4 regions of the Mesorhizobium sp. M0408 genome follow, and region 1 is predicted to be linked to each of the others. Evidence: predicted binding sites of a transcription regulator. Region 1 holds the regulator's gene; each other region holds the start of a gene.
What was found. The regulator LexA, encoded in region 1, represses DNA repair genes until DNA is damaged. The targets are predictions, from matches to a motif close to TGTTCNNNNTGTGTTCNG.

Region 1 (5,031 bases):
ATGTCAGGCCAAGCCAGGAAAGCCCGTCGAGAATGGCCGCGCTTGCCGCATCGGTGGAGCGCTCGCGGTCGGTGTCCTCGATGCGCAGCAGCATCGTGCCGCCTGTGTGCTTGGCATACAGCCAGTTGAACAGCGCCGTGCGCGCGCCGCCAATGTGCAGATAGCCGGTGGGCGAGGGGGCAAAACGGGTGACGACCTTATCGGGCATGGAACTCTCAGGCGGGCGAAGGAAGTGGGTTTGCGGACTTTCGCGCGTTGCGCGTTCATGTAGCATAGGAGGTCGAGGGCGCAAGGGGCAGACCCGATGGCTGTGCGAGGCCGTGGTGCGGGCGAGGGCGAGGACGTTGGCAGCGGCGTCAGCGAACGCTTGCTGTTTGCCGCACCCCCGCCTGTCCTGCCGGCACCGGCATTGCTACCCGCTCCGCGCTTCGATGCTCCGTCGCTGCCGGCCAGCGACCCAGCAACGGTTCTCGTGCCCGCGGGCGAGCCCATCGTACGCCTGCCCAGGCGTTTCCGCCTCCCGTCACCGTCCCGTATCCGCAACAGCGTAACCTCGGCAGCCGGCCTGGAACTCGACCGCGGCATCGCCTTCCTGCTGGTGCCGGTGTTCCTCGCATGCGGGGTGGTCGTATATTTCGGGCTGTCGGTGGAGCCGGCCTTTCCACAGCCGATCGCAATCGCGCTCCTCGCGGCCCTTTGTGCCGTCGTCTCGCGGTCATGGCCCAGGACGCGCCTGTGCTTCATGGTGGCGCTGCTCTGCGCGCTTGGCGTACTTGCCGCCAAGTTCGAGACATGGCGTGTCGGAACGCATATGCTCGGCTCCGAAATCTCGACGCGGCTGACGGGTCGCGTCGTATCGTACGAGCCCATGGCGAGCGGCCGCATCAGGCTGACAATCGATGTGATCTCAACGGCCAGGCCGACACTGCGCTACATGCCGGAACGGGTCCGCGTTTCGGCGATGAAGATACCGGCTGAGCTGACCGCCGGTTCCGAGATCACCGGCTATGTGCGGCTGCTGCCGCCGACCGGCCCGGTGCGGCCCGACAGCTATGATTTCTCCTTCGACAGCTATTTCGCCGGTATCGGCGGCAGCGGCTTTTTTCTCGGCAATCCGAAAGTCGTGTCGTCGGGCAGCATGCCGCTTGCCGCGCAGCTTTCTTCCGCGATCGAAGACGCGCGCGAATCGATCGCCGACCATATCCGCAGCCGCATCGGCGGTGCCGAGGGCGAGATTGCTGCTGCGCTGATCGTCGGCGTGCGCGCCGGCATTCCCGAGGAGATCAACGAAGCGATGCGGCGCACCGGCATCTACCACATCATCTCCATCTCGGGGCTGCATATGGCGTTGGTCGCCGGCACCATCATGGCGCTGCTGCGGGGTGCCTTTGCGCTGTTTCCCGATTTCTCATCGCGACGGCCGGTCAAGAAATATGCCGCGGCCGCCGCGCTTTTTTCGATTGCGGCCTACCTCGTCTTTTCCGGCATTGTCGTTGCGGCCGAACGCAGCTTCATCATGCTGGCGGTGATGCTTATCGCCGTGCTGTTCGACCGGGCCGCGCTCACCATGCGCAACCTGGCGATCTCGGCCATCGCGGTCATCCTGGTGTCGCCGCACGAGGTGGTCGGTCCGAGTTTCCAGATGTCCTTCGCCGCGACGGCGGCCCTTGTCGGCGCCTATGCAGGCTGGTCCGATTACCGCGCCGGCAGGGCCACCACGCCGCCACCGCGGCGGTCGCCGCTACGCTTTGCCACTCGAAAGGTCCTGTTGGGCATGTGCGGTCTGGCGATGACCTCGATCATTGCAGGGAGCGCCACGGCGCTTTTCGCCATATGGCATTTCCAGCGCGTGGCGCCGCTCAGCCTGTTCGCCAATCTGGCCATCATGCCCATCGTCTCACTGGTCGTCATGCCCTTCGCCGTTCTCAGCGCGCTGGCGATGCCGTTCGGTGCGGATGGCCCTTTCCTCTATGTCATGGGCAAGGGGCTGACGGCGATGATCGCCCTGTCCGGGTGGATCTCGGAGCGCTCGCCGATCGATGCGGTCGGGCTGATTTCGCTGAGATCCGTCCTTCTGGTGACGATCGCCCTCGTCATTGCCAGCATGGCGACGACCTGGTTGCGGCTGGCGGCACTTCCTTTTGCGCTCGCCGGCTTGCTGACGACAACGCAGACACGCATACCCGACGTATTGGTCTCGGAGGACGCGCGGCTGGTCGCGCTGCCGATCGGCAGCGGTGAACTCGCGGTCAACCGGGCACGCCCGAATGAGTTCACCATCGACAACTGGAAACGCGCGCTCACATCAGAGGCCATCGTCGCGCCGGAAACGCCTGGAAAGAACGACCCGCAATTCGACATTGCCGATCCGGCCGACCTACCGCCGGGCATGCCGTTCATTTGCACGGACGGCCTCTGCCTTGCCATGCATCCATCCGGCGCGATCATCGCGCAAGCCAAGGACCGCGATACTGCGCGGCCAGCCTGCGCCTTTGCCAGCTTGATCGTCATCGACGACGCCACCGCCCATAACCCCTGCTACTACGACCGGCTGGTCCTCGTCGTCACCAAACGGCAACTGGCGCGCGCGGGAAGTGCCGCCGTCTATTTCGATCCACAAGCGGCAACACGCGCCGAGATCCGCTTCGCCGTCGAAAAATCATACCGGCCCTGGCACGTGCAGCGGAAATTTTCACGCGCGGCACGGGGCCTGCCGCCATACCGCAGGGCCGACAACCCCAAAGCCGGCGCCAAGGGCGGAGCTCAGTAGCGGCGGATCAGTCCGACGAGCTTGCCCTGCACCTTGACCCTGTCTGGTCCGAAGATGCGCGTCTCGTAGGCCGGATTGGCGGCTTCCAGGGCGATCGAGGCGCCCTTGCGGCGGAACCGCTTCAGCGTCGCTTCCTCCTCGTCGACCAGTGCCACCACGATCTCACCGGGGCTCGCCGTATCGGCATTGCGGATGATCACCGTGTCGCCGTCGAAAATGCCAGCCTCGATCATCGAATCGCCTTTGACCTCGAGCGCATAATGCTCGCCGCCCATGATCATATCCGGCGGCACCGAAATCGAATGCGTCTGGTGCTGGATGGCATCGATCGGCACACCGGCCGCGATGCGGCCCATTACCGGGATCGAAACGGCGGCGACGACATCGTCGTCATTGCCGGCTGCAGGGACACGCGACGATGTCGGCTTGCCCTGCCGAGGGGCGCCTTGCCCAAGGCTGCCCTGGATGACACTCGGCGAGAACTTGCGTGCCGCATTGAGGCCGGGGGCGATCGAGTCAGGCAGGCGTAGCACCTCCAGCGCACGGGCCCGGTTGGGCAAACGGCGAATGAAGCCGCGCTCCTCCAGCGCCGTAATCAGCCGGTGGATTCCGGATTTGGAAGCCAGATCGAGCGCTTCCTTCATCTCGTCGAATGAAGGCGGGATACCGCTTTCCTTCAACCTTTCGTGGATGAACATAAGCAGTTCGTGTTGTTTGCGTGTCAGCATAGCGACCCCCAACAGAATCAGAAAAACAAACCCAGAACAAACACTATCTGTTCCAGTTGTGTTCCGCAACTGTTTAAAGTTTAATGAATGCGTTAAGGCTCGGGAAACAAACGACGTCCCCTACCGGCGTACCGCATTTTCACCGCCGCGAGCCTCATCGCCTTGATTCTGCTTTCGTTTGCGCCCTTCTGGCCTCCTAGAAGGCGGCACTGGCATCGGCCGTCGGTCGGCAAAAGGCACGGAATTGAACCCGTATCGACTGTGCGGTTTGGTCAATGCACCGTGAACGAAACGAATTCAAAACGCCAACCTCGGGTTAAGTCCCGGTTTCCACCGCCTGGTCAGGCTGCTTCTCGCCGGTGGAGCCTTGCTGCGCGCAACCAGGTAATGGAAGAACAGTCGATGCGTGTCCGGCGTTGCGTTGGATCTTGGGGGAGCAGACAAATCATGACAGGAATTCCCGATCTCGTGGCCATAAAGGCGATGGATGCCGCGGATCCGTTGCGCGCGATGCGCGACCGCTTTGTGTTGCCGCAAGGAGTGATCTATCTCGACGGCAATTCGCTAGGAGCTGCTTCACGTGCCGCTTTCGATGAACTGCACAAGGCCGCGACCGAAGAATGGTCGCATGATCTCATCCGCGCATGGAACACGGCCGGCTGGTTCAACATGCCGCTTGAACTTGGCGACCAGCTCGGGCGCCTGATCGGTGCCGCGGCCGGCCAGACGGTGGTCTGCGACACGACATCGGTCAACATCTACAAGCTGCTGCACGCCGCCATGGCCATGCGACCGGAGCGGCAGGTCATCGTCGCCGAGGGCGATAGTTTTCCGACGGACCTCTACATGGCCGAGGGTGTGGTTTCGACGCGAAAAGATACGCTGCTGCGCCTCTCGGGGGTCGACGCGCCGACCATCGAAGAGCTGATCGACGAACGCACCGCCGTGGTGCTGGTCAACCACGTCAACTATAAGTCGGGCGAACTGCGCGACATGCCGGCGCTGACGCGCAGGGCTCAGGAAGCCGGGGCGATGATCGTCTGGGATCTCTGCCACACCGCCGGCGCGATGCCAGTCGAACTCGACAAGGCAAACGCCGATTTTGCCGTTGGCTGCACCTACAAATATCTGAATGGCGGCCCGGGCGCGCCTGCCTTCATCTATGCGGCTGAGCGGCATCTTTCCGACATCCAGCAGCCGCTCACCGGCTGGTGGGGCCATGCACGGCCCTTCGCCTTCGAGCCAGGCTATGCGGCCGGCACCGGCATCCGCCGGTTTCTGTGCGGCACGCAGCCGGTCCTGTCGATGCGCACGCTGAAGGGCGCGCTCGACATCTGGAACGATGTCGACATGACGGCGGTGCGCAAGAAGAGCATCGCACTGGCGGATCTGTTCATCGAGCTTGTCGAGGCAAAGTGCGGCACTTACGGGCTCACGCTCGAAAGCACGCGCGATGGGGAAAAACGCGGCAGCCAGATTTCATTCATGCATGAGCATGGCTACCAGGTCATGCGCGCGCTGATCGAACGTGGC
Region 2 (5,031 bases), on a different contig from region 1:
GAATACGGGCCCGACACCAAGCTCAGCGACTGGTAGGCTTTGCAAAAGCGCCGAGGGTGTGTTGAGATTCAGGTCAGGCCGCGCCGGAGTCGAAAACGGGCGCGAAGCGACCAGACTGGGTGGTTTCCGAGAACCGGAGCGGAGCGTACTTTTGGGGACGTGAGCACCGGAAGCGCGGGAAGCCGCCGTTCGCAGGCCGGCATCACCTGAATATCAGCACATCCTACTCCGCTGCCTCTTCGATCTTCTCCATATCGTCGTCCGACAGGCCGAAATGGTGGCCGATCTCGTGGATCAGCACATGGGTGACGATGTCGCCCAGCGTTTCCTCGTTCTCGGCCCAGTAGTCGAGGATGGCGCGACGATAGAGCGTGATGCGGTTCGGCCCCTCGCCGGTCTGCGGATTCCAGCGCTCGGCGATGCCGCGCCCCTCGAACAGCCCCAATAGGTCGAAGGGCGTTTCCAGCGAAAGGTCGTCCATGATCTCGTCGGTCGGGAATTCGGCGATCTGAATGACGATCTCGCCGGTCAACTTGCGAAAGTCCTCCGGCAGATGGGCATAGGCCTCCAGCGCCAGGAGCTCGATTTCCTCCATCGTTGGCGAAAGCTGGTCGTGCCAGATGCGTGTTTGGTAGATGCGAGCCATGCTTTGTCCTTTGATCCCGGCATATAGGCTTTCAGGCCGGACTCGGCAAATGGAGGGGGTGTCACCTGTGCCTCAAGATCACAAGGAGGAATAATTCTCATTAAGGGATGGTATCGTGCTGATTTAGATTCCGAGTCGCGCAATCAAGGTAGTGGCAAGCCGCTACCGCCGGTGGAGCCTCTTCAACATGCTGGAACTAAATACCGCAAAGTTCTTCGACACCATCCAAGAGGTGCAGCGCGTCAGAACGTTTATTGAAACCGTCTTTGACGATGCGGGCAAAACCACCGAGGTTACGACAGCGAGAGACAACCTGCGGTCCAGTTTCGAAGAATTGACCGCAGCGACGACATTCATAGGTGCAGAAGTCGCAGCTATGGCGGCATCTAGGATGGCCGCTAGGCTCGCTGATGCTAATGAAAAGATAATGATGGACGAAATCGGGAGATGCATTTCAGACGTGCAGAGCCGCCTGCGAGATGAGTGTCAGCTCCTTTCGTTTATGATTCTAAATCGCAACCAAAAAACCTTGTTCCAGCCCGCGAATAAGTTAGTGGATGATTGGGATATAAATAGAATTTTCCATGACGCAGCGCGTGAGTTAGAGGAAGCTTGCAAATGTTTGGCTCTGCAAAGGCCTACTGCAGCCGTTTTCCACGCAATGAGGATGCTTGAAGTCGGCATAAGGAAGCTTGCAGATTTGCTTGATTTGCCCGATCAGACCAAACCTGGTGAGCGCAATTGGGGCACGATGCTAAAGACAATCAAAAGTCAAATTGAAGAAAAGTACCCTGCAAGAATGCCTAATTCCGAAGGAGCATCATTTGAAAGAATGTTTGCGTCCCTGGACGCTGTCAAGAATCCATGGCGAAATGGCACAATGCATGTCGAGTCATTTTATACCGACTCTGAAGCGCTACATATCGTGAGGTGTGTCGCATACTTCATGCAAACATTGGGGGTTCATTGTGCGCCCAATGAAGTAAGCATGCCGGAGCCAGACGGAGGTTTGGCTGAATAGGATAAATCTGCTCTGCTTCGTGGTTTCGCACCTCGTTTTGAACCGGCTATTTTGCCGGTGCGTTTGCCCAGCGCATCGCCCACAATAATAAGAAGCAGGCTAACCACGCGAGCGACGCCACTGCTAGCAGCCAAGCCACGTCCCTAGCCATGCGGCCGTATCGCTGCGAATACATGCCATCGATGGTTTGCTTGAAGTACCCGCTGGCTACCGAAAAGTCTGCGTCACTCAGGCCCGCCGCATTGCAAAAATAGACCTCGCGATACGTCAAACCCAAAGGCCTCCCTGGAAACTTTGCAAGTGCTTCTAGGCCGCATCGCTCGTCGTATCTCTTCAGTTCATAATTCGTGCCTGATCCGATGACGGGCAAAAACTCCATTACCATGATCGCTTTTCCAGTAGGCGATTGAATGTCGATCCCAGCGTCGGCACCTTGCGTATATCCGTACCAATTCTTTGGCGGGAAGTAGTCAATTGAAAAATACCAGAACCCAAGTGCGGCGGCATTGAACGCGATAAATAACAATAAGAACCAACGGCTCGATCGCGTCTTCCACATGTTCACCCCCATTGCACGTCGCACAATTGCCCGTCTTCAAGCGCGGCACAAGCGGGGGACCCCGCGTTCGCCTTATGGATTGGGAAGAGACACGTGACCGCATTCTTTGTGCGATACCGGCGTTGAGCAAGCGCACGATATCAAGGTGTGTGCTCAGGGCAGGAATAAATTCCCCATGACTCTGCTTGACTCTTCGGGCGTCCTCTGGAATCTATATGGAACATAACAGGAACAATTGTGAGTGGAAGCTGACCGTCATGGCGACAAGCGCCGTGGCGCGGGAGACTGTTTTTGCCCTGCGCCGCCAGATCGCGAAGATCGAAGGGACCTTGCCCGAGCGCCTGGAGGCGCCGGCCAGTTCGTCGTTTGACGCGGATGTCCCTCGTCAGAGTCTGACACCCTCTCGGCATCCGACACCCGCTCGGAATCTGACCATTGTCCGGCGCGGCCTCGCCGTGGCGCCGCCCGATGCGTTTTTGCGCACCGGCGCCGAGCGCCTCGATGCTGCGCTGAGCGGCGGCCTGCCGAAGGCGGCGGTGAGCGAGTTTCATGGCGCCGCGACCCGCGATGCCGGGGCCGTTGCCGGTTTTGCCTTGTCGCTCGTCAGCCTGATCCTCAGCCAGGGACCGCGATTGCCGGTGCTGTGGATCGGCACATCCGAGGTTTTCCGCGAGGCCGGCTTTCCCTATGCCAGGGGGCTTCACGCCTTCTTCGGCATCGAGCCGAAGCAATTGCTGTTTTCCGAGGCGCCAAGGCTGCTCGATGCGCTGTGGATCGCCGAGGAGGCTGCCCGGATGACGGCGCTGGCCGCCGTCATCCTCGAAATCCGCGGCAGCCCGCAGCGGCTTGACCTCACCGCGACGCGGCGGCTGCACGCCCGCGCGCAGAGTGCGGGCCGGCCGCTGTTCCTGCTGCGCCAGGCCGGCGAGCCCGAACCGACGGCAGCGCCCGTCCGCCTCATCCTGTCGGCGGCACCGGCGGCAACGCGTAAGACGCTTGCCGGGCCGCTCGCCGGCTCGATCGGCCGGCCCGCCTTCACCGTCGCCATCGGCAAGAGCCGCACGGCCTTGCCCGGAAAATTCACACTGGAGTGGAACCCCGATGAACGCATATTCGAAGAAAGACGGGGCGAGCAAGGAAGGTCTCAGGAATGGCCCCCAGAACGGCCAAAGAATCCTATCCCTGTGGTTTCCGCATCTCGCCGCCGAGAGGATCCTGCGGCAGCGTCTGGGGCGGTCCTGGCGTTCCCGGCCGTCGGATCACCTGCCGCTGGTGATCAGCCATCGCCAAGGGAACACCCAGCGCATCGCCGCCCTCGACGAACGGGCTGAGGCGCTTAATCTGAAGCGCGGCATGGGCATAGCCGACGCACGCGCCATGCATCCCTCGATCGACATCGTGGAGGCCGATCCGGAGGCCGACCGGCGCCTGCTCGAAGGCCTCGCCGACTGGTGCGACCGCTATACCCCGCTGGTGGCGCTTGACGGGACCGACGGCCTCTATCTCGACGTCACCGGCTGCACCCATCTTTTCGGCGGCGAACGCTCGATGCTGGACGATATCCTGTCGCGTTTTTTCCATCAGGGCTTCGATGTCCGCGCCGGGCTTGCCGCCACGCCTGGTGCTGCCTGGGCGGCGGCGCGGTTTGCCGGTGACCGCATCGTGCCCGATGGCGAGGAGGAAGCGCTTCTCGTGCCCTTGCCGCTGGCGGCGCTGCGCATCGACCCGGAGGTACGCGCCAGCCTCGAAAGCGTCGGCCTGCGCACGGCGGGCGCCGTCATGGCGGCACCGCGCGCGCCGCTGGCCCGCCGCTTCGGCGCATCGCTGCTCTTGCGCCTCGACCAGGCGCTTGGCCGCCTCGAGGAGGCCGTGTCGCCGCGCCTGCCGGTGGCACCGCTTTCGGTCGAGCGTCACCTTGCCGAGCCGATCATGCTGACCGAAGACATCGAGCGGCTGACCGGCATGCTGGCGACCACCTTGAAGAGCGACCTCGAGCGTCGCGGCGAGGGCGCAAGGCGGCTGGCGCTGCTGCTTTTCCGCGTCGATGGCGGCGTCAGCCGCATCGCCGTCGGCACCTCGCGGCCCTTGCGTGAGCCGCTGCTGATCCAGAAATTGTTCCACGAACGGCTTGCCGCGCTCGAACAGGATATCGACGCCGGCTATGGCTTCGATCTCGTGCGCCTCTCGGTGCTGACCGCCGCCGCCTTCGATATGCAGCAGGCCGACCTTGCCGGCGAAACGAGCGACGACGGCGCCGATATCGCGCTTTTTGCCGACCGCATTCGCGCCCGGCTCGGCGAAGGCGCGGTCTTGAAGCCGGTCGCCGTCGAGAGCCATCTGCCGGAGCGCGCCGTCGCCACCCTCCCCTTCACGGAGGCGCCGCAGAGAAGCTCGCCGCCGAAGCAGCCGGACAAGGTGAAGGATGCTCCCACGACCGTCTTCCAGCCGGAACGGCCGATCCGGCTTTTCCGTTCGCCCGAGCCGATCGAGGTGCCGGCCACCGAAATGCCGGAAGGCCCGCCTTTGAACTTCCGCTGGCGGCGCGCGCTCTACCGGGGCGCGCGCGCCGAAGGGCCGGAGCGCATCGCGCCGGAATGGTGGCGAGGGGCGCCGGGACGAGAAGATGAGCCAACCCGGGATTATTTCCGCATCGAGGATGCCGACGGCCGCCGTTACTGGCTCTACCGCCAGGGTCTTTACGGCGCCTCGCTGCCTTCGCCGCGCTGGTTCATGCATGGGATCTTCGCATGAATGCGCTGACGGCCATTCCCTATGCCGAATTCGGCATCCAGTCGAACTTCTCGT
Region 3 (5,031 bases), on a different contig from region 1:
TTATCTGGTCGCGGAAAAGATCATCGCCGCCTGCAAGGCGACAGGAGCAGAGGCCGTGCATCCCGGCTACGGTTTCCTGTCCGAGCAGGCATCCTTCTGCGAAGCGCTGGAGCAGGAAGGCATCGTCTTCATCGGCCCGAAGCCCAAGGCCATCAAGGCGATGGGCGACAAGATCGAATCGAAGAAGTTCGCCAACGCGGCCAAGGTATCGACGGTGCCCGGCTGGCTCGGCGTCGTCGAAAGCGCCGCCCATGCCGAAAGAATAGCCGGCGAAATCGGCTATCCCGTGATGATCAAGGCTTCGGCCGGCGGCGGCGGCAAGGGCATGCGCATCGCCTGGAGCAAGGCAGAGGTGCGCGACGGCTTCGACCGGGCGCGGTCGGAGGCCAAAAGCTCGTTCGGCGATGACCGCGTCTTCATCGAAAAATTCATCGTCGATCCGCGCCATATCGAAATCCAGGTGCTCGCCGACGCGCATGGCAACACGCTCTATCTCGGCGAGCGCGAATGCTCGATCCAGCGCCGCAACCAGAAGGTCGTGGAGGAGGCGCCGTCGCCGTTCCTCGACGCCAAGACCCGCAAAGCCATGGGCGAGCAGTCGGTGGCGCTGGCCAAGGCCGTCGACTACCAGAGCGCCGGCACGGTCGAGTTCATCGTCGACAGCGACAAAAACTTCTATTTCCTGGAAATGAACACGCGGCTGCAGGTCGAGCATCCGGTGACGGAGCTCGTCACCGGCATCGACCTGGTCGAGCAGATGATCCGCGTGGCGGCCGGCGAAAAGCTCGCCATCAAGCAGAGCGACGTCAAGCTGAACGGCTGGGCGGTGGAAAGCCGCCTCTATGCCGAAGACCCGTATCGCAACTTTCTGCCGTCGATCGGCCGGCTGACGAAATACCGGCCGCCGGAAGAGGGAAAATTCGGCGAAATCGTCATCCGCAACGATACCGGCGTCACCGAAGGCTCGGAAATCTCGATGTTCTACGACCCGATGGTCGCCAAGCTGTGCACTTGGGCGCCGACACGGCTGGCGGCGATCGACGCGATGTCGGAAGCGCTGGACAGTTTCGTCGTCGACGGCATCGAGCACAACATACCGTTCCTGGCGGCGCTGATGCAGCATCCGCGCTGGCGGGAAGGGCGGCTATCGACGGCGTTCATCGCCGAGGAATATCCCGACGGCTTCGCGCCCATTGTGCCGAACAGCGAAGAAAACGCGGTGCTGGCCGCGATCGTAACCGCGGTCGAACTGCTGCGCCGCGACCGGCTCGACCGGCTGGGCGGGCGGCTGGCGCCGCATTCGGGCGCCTTGAAACGCGATTGGGTGGTGAAGATCGGCCGGGATTATCTTTCGGTTGCCGTCGTCGAAGGCATGATTTCCATTCCGATCGAGCTCGACCTCACAATCGACGGCGGCAAACCGCTGACGGTGGCCTCCGACTGGCGGCCGGGCGATCTCATCTGGCGCGGCGCGGTCGGCGGCCGCAAGGTCGCGGCGCAAGTCAGGCCGGTGCTGAACGGGTTCCGCATCGCCTGGAAAGGCATCTCGGTGACAGCCCGCGCCATGCTGCCGCGCACCGCCGAGCTCGAAAGGCTGATGCCGGAAAAAGTGGCGCCGGATACCTCGAAGATGCTGCTTTGCCCGATGCCCGGCCTCGTCGTATCGATCGCCGTTGCCGAGGGGCAGGAGGTCAAGGCCGGCGAGACGCTTGCCGTGGTCGAGGCGATGAAGATGGAAAACGTGCTGCGCGCCGAGCGCGATCTCATCGTCTCGAAGCTCAACGCCAAGCCCGGCGACAGCCTTGCCGTCGACGCGGTGATCATGGAATTTGCGTGAGTACTGAAATCCGCCCTCGACGCCCGTCAGAAGTTGGCGGGACAGCGCCCCCCTCTGTCCTGCCGGACATCTCCCCCTCCAGGGGGGAGATTGGCAGCCTCGGCGCCACGCTCGCTCCTGCAACGTTGGAAATTGGCGAAAGCCGAGATGATGGCCAATCTCCCCACTAGAGGGGGAGATGTCCGGCAGGACAGAGGGGGGCGCGAAGGAACGCGACTTTGCAATTGGTTGAGCATGCTCGCTTGAGGAGGGACAAGGCGAGGCCGTGAGGAATTCGCACTTTTTTGCCGTCACAGCGTATTTTGTTCTTGCTTTGTGCCGGCAGCTATGCTACTAATTTGGCTATGGTGTTAATTGGCTCCAATGACCCGCCCGCTGTGGCGGGTTTTGTGTTTCCGACCTGAGGTTGGCGGGACAGCGCCCTCTCTGTCCTGCCGGACATCTCCCCCACGAGGGGGGAGATTGGCAGCTTCGGCGGTTGCTCTAAACTTCCAAAGCTCCAATCACTACCGCTGGACTCGTGTTACCCGGTGCCGGACAATACATCTTCATCGACTGAGTCCTTGTGAGGCGGCGCGAAAAAACCATGGCGGATGAAAGACTTCCACGCGATCCCTTGCTGCGCGAGGCCTATGCAAAGGCGTCGCGGGCGGAGGCGGCGGCGCGTCGGTTCATTCATCTGCGCGTGCATTCGGCCTATTCGCTGCTCGAAGGTGCCTTGCAGCTCGGCAAGATCGTCGGCCATGCGGTGCAGGACGAATGCCCGGCAATCGCCGTCACCGACACCAACAATCTGTTCGGCGCGCTGGAATTCGCCCAGAAGGCGGTAAAGGACGGCATCCAGCCGATCATCGGCTGCCAGATCGACCTCGCCTTTTCCGGCGAGGCGAGCGACAGCCAGCGCGACCGCAGGCGGCAAGGACCGGAGATGCGGCCGGTCGTCCTGATCGCCGCAACCGAGGCCGGCTACGGCAATCTGGTCAGGCTGGTCAGCCGCGTCTACCTCGAGACACCGCCCGGCGAAGCGGTGCATCTGACGAGCGAGATGCTGCAGGGCCACACCGACGGATTGATCTGCCTTACGGGCGGGCCGCGCGGTCCGATCGGCACTGCCTTGAAACAGGATCGCCGCGAACTCGCCGAGACCCGGCTCTCGGCGCTCAAGAGCCTGTTCGGCGACCGGCTCTATGTCGAGCTTGAGCGGGTCTCCGGCTACGACCGCGCCATCGAGCAGTCGTCGGTCGATCTCGCCTACCGCCACGATCTGCCGCTGGTTGCCACCAACGAGGCGTTTTTCTTCTCTCGTGAAGACTATGAGGCGCATGACGCCCTGATCGCCATCGCCGAAGGTTCCGTGGTTGCGGCCGACAATCGCCGCCGCCTTTCGCCCGACCACTTCCTGAGAAGCCAGGCCGATATGGCGAGGCTGTTCGCCGACCTGCCGGAAGCAATCGACAACACCGTCGAGATCGCGCTGCGCTGCTCGTATTACCCGAAGACCCGCAATCCGATTCTGCCGCGCTTTGCCGGCCGCGATGTCGCCGACGCCGATGCTGCGGTGAAGGCTGAGGCGCAGGAGCTTGCCAGGCAGGCGCATGAAGGGCTAGAGGCGCGGCTGGCGGCGCACGGGCCGACGCCCGGCTATACCGTCGAGCAATATCGCGAAAGGCTGGATTTCGAGCTCGGCGTCATCGAGAAGATGAAATATCCGGGCTATTTCCTGATCGTTGCCGACTTCATCAAATGGGCCAAGGCACAAGGGATTCCGGTCGGCCCGGGCCGCGGTTCGGGCGCCGGCTCGCTGGTCGCCTATGCCACGACCATCACCGACATCGACCCACTGCGTTTTTCGTTGCTGTTCGAGCGCTTCCTCAATCCCGACCGCGTGTCGATGCCCGACTTCGACATCGACTTCTGCCAGGACCGGCGCGAGGAAGTCATCCGCTACGTCCAACGGAAATACGGCCGCGACCAGGTTGGCCAGATCATCACCTTCGGCACGCTGCAGGCGCGCGCGGTGCTGCGCGACGTCGGCCGCGTGCTGCAGATGCCTTACGGGCAGGTCGACAAGCTGAGCAAGATGGTGCCGTCGAACCCGGCCAATCCGGTCAAGCTCGCCGACGCCATCGCCAACGAGCCGCGCTTTGCCGAAGAGGCGGAGCGTGAGCCGATCGTGCAGACGCTGCTCGATACGGCGCAGAAACTGGAAGGTCTTTATCGGCACGCCTCGACGCACGCCGCCGGCATCGTCATCGGCGACCGGCCGCTGTCGGAGCTGGTGCCGATGTACCGCGATCCGCGCTCGGACATGCCGGTCACGCAGTTCAACATGAAATATGTCGAGCAGGCCGGGCTGGTGAAATTCGACTTCCTTGGCCTGAAGACGCTGACGGTGCTGGACAGGGCCGTCAAGCTGATCCGCCGCCGCGGCATCGAGATCGATCTTGCCCACATTCCGCTCGACGACCCCGAAACCTACGCCATGCTGTCGCGCGGCGAGGTGGTCGGCGTGTTCCAGGTGGAAAGTGCCGGCATGCGCAAGGCGCTGATCGGCATGCGGCCCGACTGTATCGAGGACATTATCGCGCTGGTCGCGCTCTACCGGCCGGGGCCGATGGAGAACATACCGACCTACAACGCCAGAAAGCACGGCGAGGAGGAGATGGCGTCGATCCACCCGAAGATCGACCATCTCGTCAAGGAGACGCAAGGCGTCATCGTCTACCAGGAACAGGTGATGCAGATCGCGCAGGAGCTCTCCGGCTATTCGCTGGGCGAAGCCGATCTGCTGCGCCGCGCCATGGGCAAGAAGATCCGCGCCGAGATGGACAAGCAGCGCGAGCGCTTTGTTTCGGGCGCGGTCGAGCGCGGCGTCGGCAAGCCGCAAGCCGACTTCATCTTCGACCTGCTGGCAAAGTTTGCCGACTACGGTTTCAACAAATCGCATGCCGCCGCCTATGCCGTCGTCTCCTACCAGACCGCCTATCTGAAGGCGCATTACCCCGTCGAATTCCTGGCGGCATCGATGACGCTCGACATGGGCAATACGGACAAGCTCGCCGATTTCCGCCAGGATGCGCTGCGCCTCGGCATCGAGGTGGTGGCGCCGTCGGTCATGACGTCGTTCCGGGATTTCGAGGTAGGCGAGAACCGCATCTTCTATTCGCTGGCCGCGCTCAAGGGCGTCGGCGACG
Region 4 (5,031 bases), on a different contig from region 1:
TCGAAAACAGTGGTAATGCCGATCGCCGCAGCGCGCCGGCAAGCGTGCCGAGGAGACGATAAAACCCCTTCGCCAGCACCATGCCGGCGACCGGCTGTGCGACGATGAACACCGTCATCATCGCCCATTGCGGGTGGTCGAGCTTCAGCGCATAGGCGGCCAAAATCGCGATGAGGCCGGCCGAAACGGTGCGCAGGGCAAAGATCCAGTCCGAGCGCGTCGGCCGCGTCAGGCCATCGATCCGCGTGCCGATATCGTCCTTCAGCCGCGCCCAGGTCAAGTGCTCGTCTCCAGCTCAGAAGGCCAAGCTAGCGGCGGGAGCTCAGATATCCAGCACTTCCGTCTCGGCGAATTCCGCGCGTTCCTGGATGAACCGGAAACGGGCCTCGGGCTTGGTCCCCATCAATGCGTCGACCGCATCCTTGGTCGCCGCCTCGGCATCGATAACGTCGACCCGCAGCAGCGTGCGCTTTTTCGGGTCCATGGTGGTTTCCTTGAGCTGGGCGGCCATCATTTCGCCCAGCCCCTTGAAGCGGCCGATTTCGACCTTGCCGCGCCCGGTGAATTCGGTGCGCAGGAGTTCGTCCTTGTGCGCGTCGTTGCGGGCATAGGCGACCTTGCCGCCTTGCCGGATCGAATAGAGCGGCGGCACCGCCAGATAGAGATGGCCGCCGCGGACCAGGCTTGGCATCTCCTGGTAGAAAAAGGTGATCAGCAGCGAGGCGATATGGGCGCCGTCGACGTCGGCATCGGTCATGATGATGACCCGGTCGTAGCGCAGGTCTTCGTCGCGGTATCTCGAGCGCGTGCCGCAGCCAAGCGCCTGGATGAGGTCGGATATCTGCTGGTTGGCGGCAAGCTTGTCGTTGCCGGCGCTGGCGACGTTGAGGATCTTGCCGCGCAGGGGCAGCACCGCCTGGCTGGCGCGGTCGCGCGCCTGCTTTGCCGAACCGCCGGCCGAATCGCCCTCGACGATGAACAGCTCGGCACCGGCGGCGGCATTCTGCGTGCAGTCGGCGAGCTTGCCGGGCAGGCGCAGCTTGCGCACCGCACTCTTGCGCGACACTTCCTTTTCCTGGCGGCGGCGCACCCGCTCGTCGGCGCGCGCGATCACCCATTCGAGCAGTTTCGAAGCTTCCTGCGGATTGTCGGCCAGCCAATGGTCGAACGGGTCGCGGATAGCGCTTTCGACGATGCGGATCGCCTCGATCGTCGCCAACCTGTCCTTGGTCTGGCCGACGAATTCCGGTTCGCGGATGAACACCGACAGCATGCCCGCCGCCGAGATCATCACATCCTCGGAAGTGACGATCGAGGCGCGCTTGTTGCCGACCAGGTCGGCATAAGCGCGCAAGCCGCGCGTCAGGACGTTGCGGAAGCCGGCCTCATGCGTGCCGCCCTCCGCGGTCGGGATGGTGTTGCAATAGGAATTGATAAAACCGTCGCCGCCGAACCAGGTCACCGCCCATTCGAGCGAACCGTGACCGCCCTGCTTCTCGCTCTTGCCGGCAAACATTTCACGGGTCACCTGGAATTCGTCGCCGAGCGAGGCTTTCAGATAATCCTTGAGGCCGCCCGGAAAATGGAATTCTGCCTTGGCCGGCGTCGTGTCCTTTTCCTTGATCAGCGAGGGATCGCAGGTCCAGCGGATTTCGACACCGCCGAACAGGTAGGCCTTTGACCGCGCCATGCGGTAGAGCCGCGCCGGCTCGAAAGCAGCACCCTTGCCGAAAATCTGCTCGTCTGGATGGAAGCGGATCTTCGTGCCGCGGCGGTTGTGCACCTCGCCGAGCTGCTCCAGGCCGGTCACCGGAACGCCTCGCGAGAAGCGCTGGCGATAGAGCTTGCGCCCAATCGCGACCTCGACCTCGAGATGGTCGGACAGCGCGTTGACCACGGAAACGCCGACACCGTGCAGGCCGCCGGACGTCTCGTAAACCTTGCTGTCGAACTTGCCGCCTGAATGCAGCGTCGTCATGATGAGTTCGAGCGCCGGCTTCTTGAATTTCGGGTGCGGATCGACCGGAATGCCGCGGCCGTTGTCGGTTACGGACAGGTATCCGTCGGCGGAAAGCTCGACATCGATGAAGGTCGCATGGCCGGCGACCGCCTCGTCCATCGAATTGTCGATGACCTCGGCGAACAGATGGTGCATCGCCTTGTCGTCGGTGCCGCCAATGTACATGCCTGGGCGGCGGCGCACCGGCTCCAGCCCCTCCAGCACTTCGATATCGGCGGCACTGTAGCTCTCGCTGGCGTCGCGGGGCGCCGGCCGCTTCGCCGCCTGCACCAGCGGGTCGGCCGGGCGCGCGGCGGCGCGAGCCGGTTGCGGCTGCTTGTCGAATTTGGCGAAAAGATCGTTATTGTCGTCCATGCCGATCCTGGATTCCGATGCTGCGAATCACCATCCGATACTGCCACGCTTTTCGCGGGCAGGCGACGGAGGTTCCTGTTACGTTCGAGGATAGAGCCTCTTACTGCAAAACCATTCGACAGCCAAGCGGCGGAAATGGGGTCGAAGCCTGGAGCATCGACGCTTTGTAAACCTTGTCCGAAGGTTACGCCGCAAGGTTGGCTGAAAAACGATATCCGCGAACTGTCGCTGACCTAGAATGCAGTGGAACCCTCAAGAGGCTGTCGCTTAAGCATGTTGGATTACAGTTCGCTCTTGCTCGCGGCGGCGCTGTCGGGCACGTGCCTTAGCATCACCATGTTTGCGATCTGGTTCAGCGCGCCACAGGCACGCTTTGTGCTGACGGTGGCCTGCGGCATTCTCGTGCTGGTCGCACATGTCGTGTTGTTCTGGCATTACACCAGGGATCCAAGCGCCTGGCTTTGCCAGATCGTGCTTGTGCTTCTCAGCCTCGGCTTCCTGATTCTCTGCCTGTCGGCCATGCAATATCTCAGCATGCGCGACTACAGGCGGGCCATCTTGCCGACCTTGGCTGCGATGGCTGTTTGCGCGGGTGCGACGTATCTCGGGTTTGATGGTGTCGGCTTCATTGTCACCTACGCGACGGTAACGGCGCTGCTCTCGCTTATCGGGGCGATGTTCTGGATTGAGGGTGGTCACGATCGCCGGATATTGCTGGTCGTCTCGTTCCTGAGCGGCGTCTGTGCCCTGTCGTTCGGACTTTGCGGCGCGGTCCTGCTGGTCAAGGGCCAATGGGTGCTGGGTGTCGCGCCCGACAATTGGGCCGAGCGGGTGAATTCCGTCGTGGCCGTCGCCTGCATGACCGGGCTCGGCGCATTGACGCTCTCCCTGCACCATTTGCAGGCGCAAATCGAATTGAAGGCCGAGACGATGACCGATCCATTGACCGGGCTGATGAATCGGCGGGCGTTGACGGCACTCTACGGCGAGCGGGTCTTCGGCCCGTTCATGTCCGTCGCCATGTTCGACCTCGACCATTTCAAGAGGACGAACGACGTATTCGGTCACCCGGTCGGCGACCAGGTCCTGCGCCGCTTCGCCGGCGTCATCAGGAAGTACGCCAGAACCGGCGTCGACGCCTTCCGACTGGGCGGCGAGGAATTCGTGCTCGTCATGTCGCGGATGACGGAAGAGAAGGCCTATGACATTGCGAGCAAGATCAGCGTCGCCTTCGGCACGGAAGTCGTGGCCACCCAACTCGGTCCGTTGCGAAGCACAGTCAGCGGCGGCATCGGCTTTGGCGGAACAAACGGCACCGGTCTCGACGATGTGCTGGCCGAAGCCGACGCAGCACTCTATGCGGCAAAGCGCGCCGGGCGAAATCGCGTCGTCGTTCGGGACCGGGCGAGCAAGGCCGACGGGCCGGCCTTGCGTTCTGCCTGATTGAGGTTTCTATCTGCTTGTTAGACCCATGATCTTGTCCGAAAACCGGATTCCACTTTTCGGGATCATGATCTATTCCGCCGCACCCAGATATTCCGACAGCGGCGGGCAGGAGCAGACAAGGTTGCGGTCGCCGGCGACATTGTCGATGCGTGACACCGGCGGCCAGTATTTTGCCGCCGTGTCGGCATCGCCGGCGGGGTAGGCCGCCTCCAGGCGCGAATAGGGATGGGTCCACTGACCGGCCAACGCCTCGGCGGCGGTGTGCGGCGCATTGACTAGAGGATTGTCGGCCAACGGCCATTCGCCCTTCGCCACCTTGGCTGCCTCGCCGGCTATGGCGATCATTGCCTCGCAGAAGCGATCCAGCTCGCGCTTGGGCTCGGACTCGGTCGGCTCCACCATTAGTGTGCCGGCTACAGGGAACGACATGGTCGGTGCATGGAAGCCATAGTCGATCAGCCGCTTGGCGATATCGTCGACGCTGATGCCGGCGCTGTCTTTGAGCACGCGGGTGTCGATGATGCATTCATGCGCAACGCGTCCGTTGCGCCCTTTGTAAAGCAGGGGGAAATGCTCGCCGAGCCGCGTCGCCACATAGTTGGCGGAGATGATCGCCGTCTCGGTCGCCTGCTTCAGGCCGGAAGCGCCCATCATGCGGATATACATCCAGGTGATCGGCAGGATGGAGGCACTGCCGAACGGTGCCGCCGCCACGGCATGGGCCGAGCCTTCGGTGATGTGGCCGGGCAGATATGGCTTCAGGTGCGCCTTGACGCCGATCGGGCCGACACCGGGGCCGCCGCCGCCATGCGGGATGCAGAAGGTCTTGTGCAGGTTCATGTGGCAGACATCGGCGCCGATATCGCCGGGACGGGCGAGGCCGACCAGCGCGTTGAGGTTGGCGCCGTCGAAATAGACCTGGCCGCCATGGCTGTGGACCAGCGCACAGAGATCGCGCGCGCCTTCCTCGAAGACGCCATGCGTCGAAGGGTAGGTGAACATCAGCGCCGCGAGATTGTGCGCATGCTCGGCCGCCTTGGCCTGCAGGTCTTCCATGTCGATATTGCCGTCCTCGGTGCAGCGCACGACGACAACGCTCATGCCGGCCATGGCCGCGCTTGCCGGATTGGTGCCATGCGCCGAGGACGGAATCAGGCAGACGGTGCGATGGCCTTCGCCGCGTGAGCGGTGGTAGCCGCGAATGGCGAGCA

Region 2: the regulator LexA is predicted to act here: its motif matches at 2,443-2,460, upstream of NKI67_RS08010 (ImuA family protein).
Region 3: the regulator LexA is predicted to act here: its motif matches at 2,141-2,158, upstream of dnaE (DNA polymerase III subunit alpha).
Region 4: the regulator LexA is predicted to act here: its motif matches at 2,445-2,462, upstream of parE (DNA topoisomerase IV subunit B).

What each region holds. Positions count from the first base shown of each region.
Region 1 covers NZ_JAMYRO010000013.1:170,357-175,387, reverse strand. The annotation lists gene gltX (glutamate--tRNA ligase) at 1-208, opposite strand, end outside; gene NKI67_RS17520 (ComEC/Rec2 family competence protein) at 305-2,770, shown strand; gene lexA (transcriptional repressor LexA) at 2,764-3,498, opposite strand; gene kynU (kynureninase) at 3,946-5,031, shown strand, end outside.
Region 2 covers NZ_JAMYRO010000005.1:188,232-193,262, reverse strand. The annotation lists gene NKI67_RS08030 (DUF1737 domain-containing protein) at 1-36, shown strand, start outside; gene NKI67_RS08025 (metallopeptidase family protein) at 224-646, opposite strand; gene NKI67_RS08020 (hypothetical protein) at 834-1,667, shown strand; gene NKI67_RS08015 (hypothetical protein) at 1,714-2,226, opposite strand; gene NKI67_RS08010 (ImuA family protein) at 2,484-3,557, shown strand; gene NKI67_RS08005 (Y-family DNA polymerase) at 3,499-4,977, shown strand; gene NKI67_RS08000 (error-prone DNA polymerase) at 4,974-5,031, shown strand, end outside.
Region 3 covers NZ_JAMYRO010000016.1:468-5,498, forward strand. The annotation lists gene NKI67_RS19345 (acetyl-CoA carboxylase biotin carboxylase subunit) at 1-1,837, shown strand, start outside; gene dnaE (DNA polymerase III subunit alpha) at 2,424-5,031, shown strand, end outside.
Region 4 covers NZ_JAMYRO010000029.1:65,798-70,828, forward strand. The annotation lists partial or broken gene NKI67_RS27055 (FUSC family protein) at 1-280, opposite strand, end outside; gene parE (DNA topoisomerase IV subunit B) at 323-2,374, opposite strand; gene NKI67_RS27065 (GGDEF domain-containing protein) at 2,648-3,817, shown strand; gene gcvP (aminomethyl-transferring glycine dehydrogenase) at 3,890-5,031, opposite strand, start outside.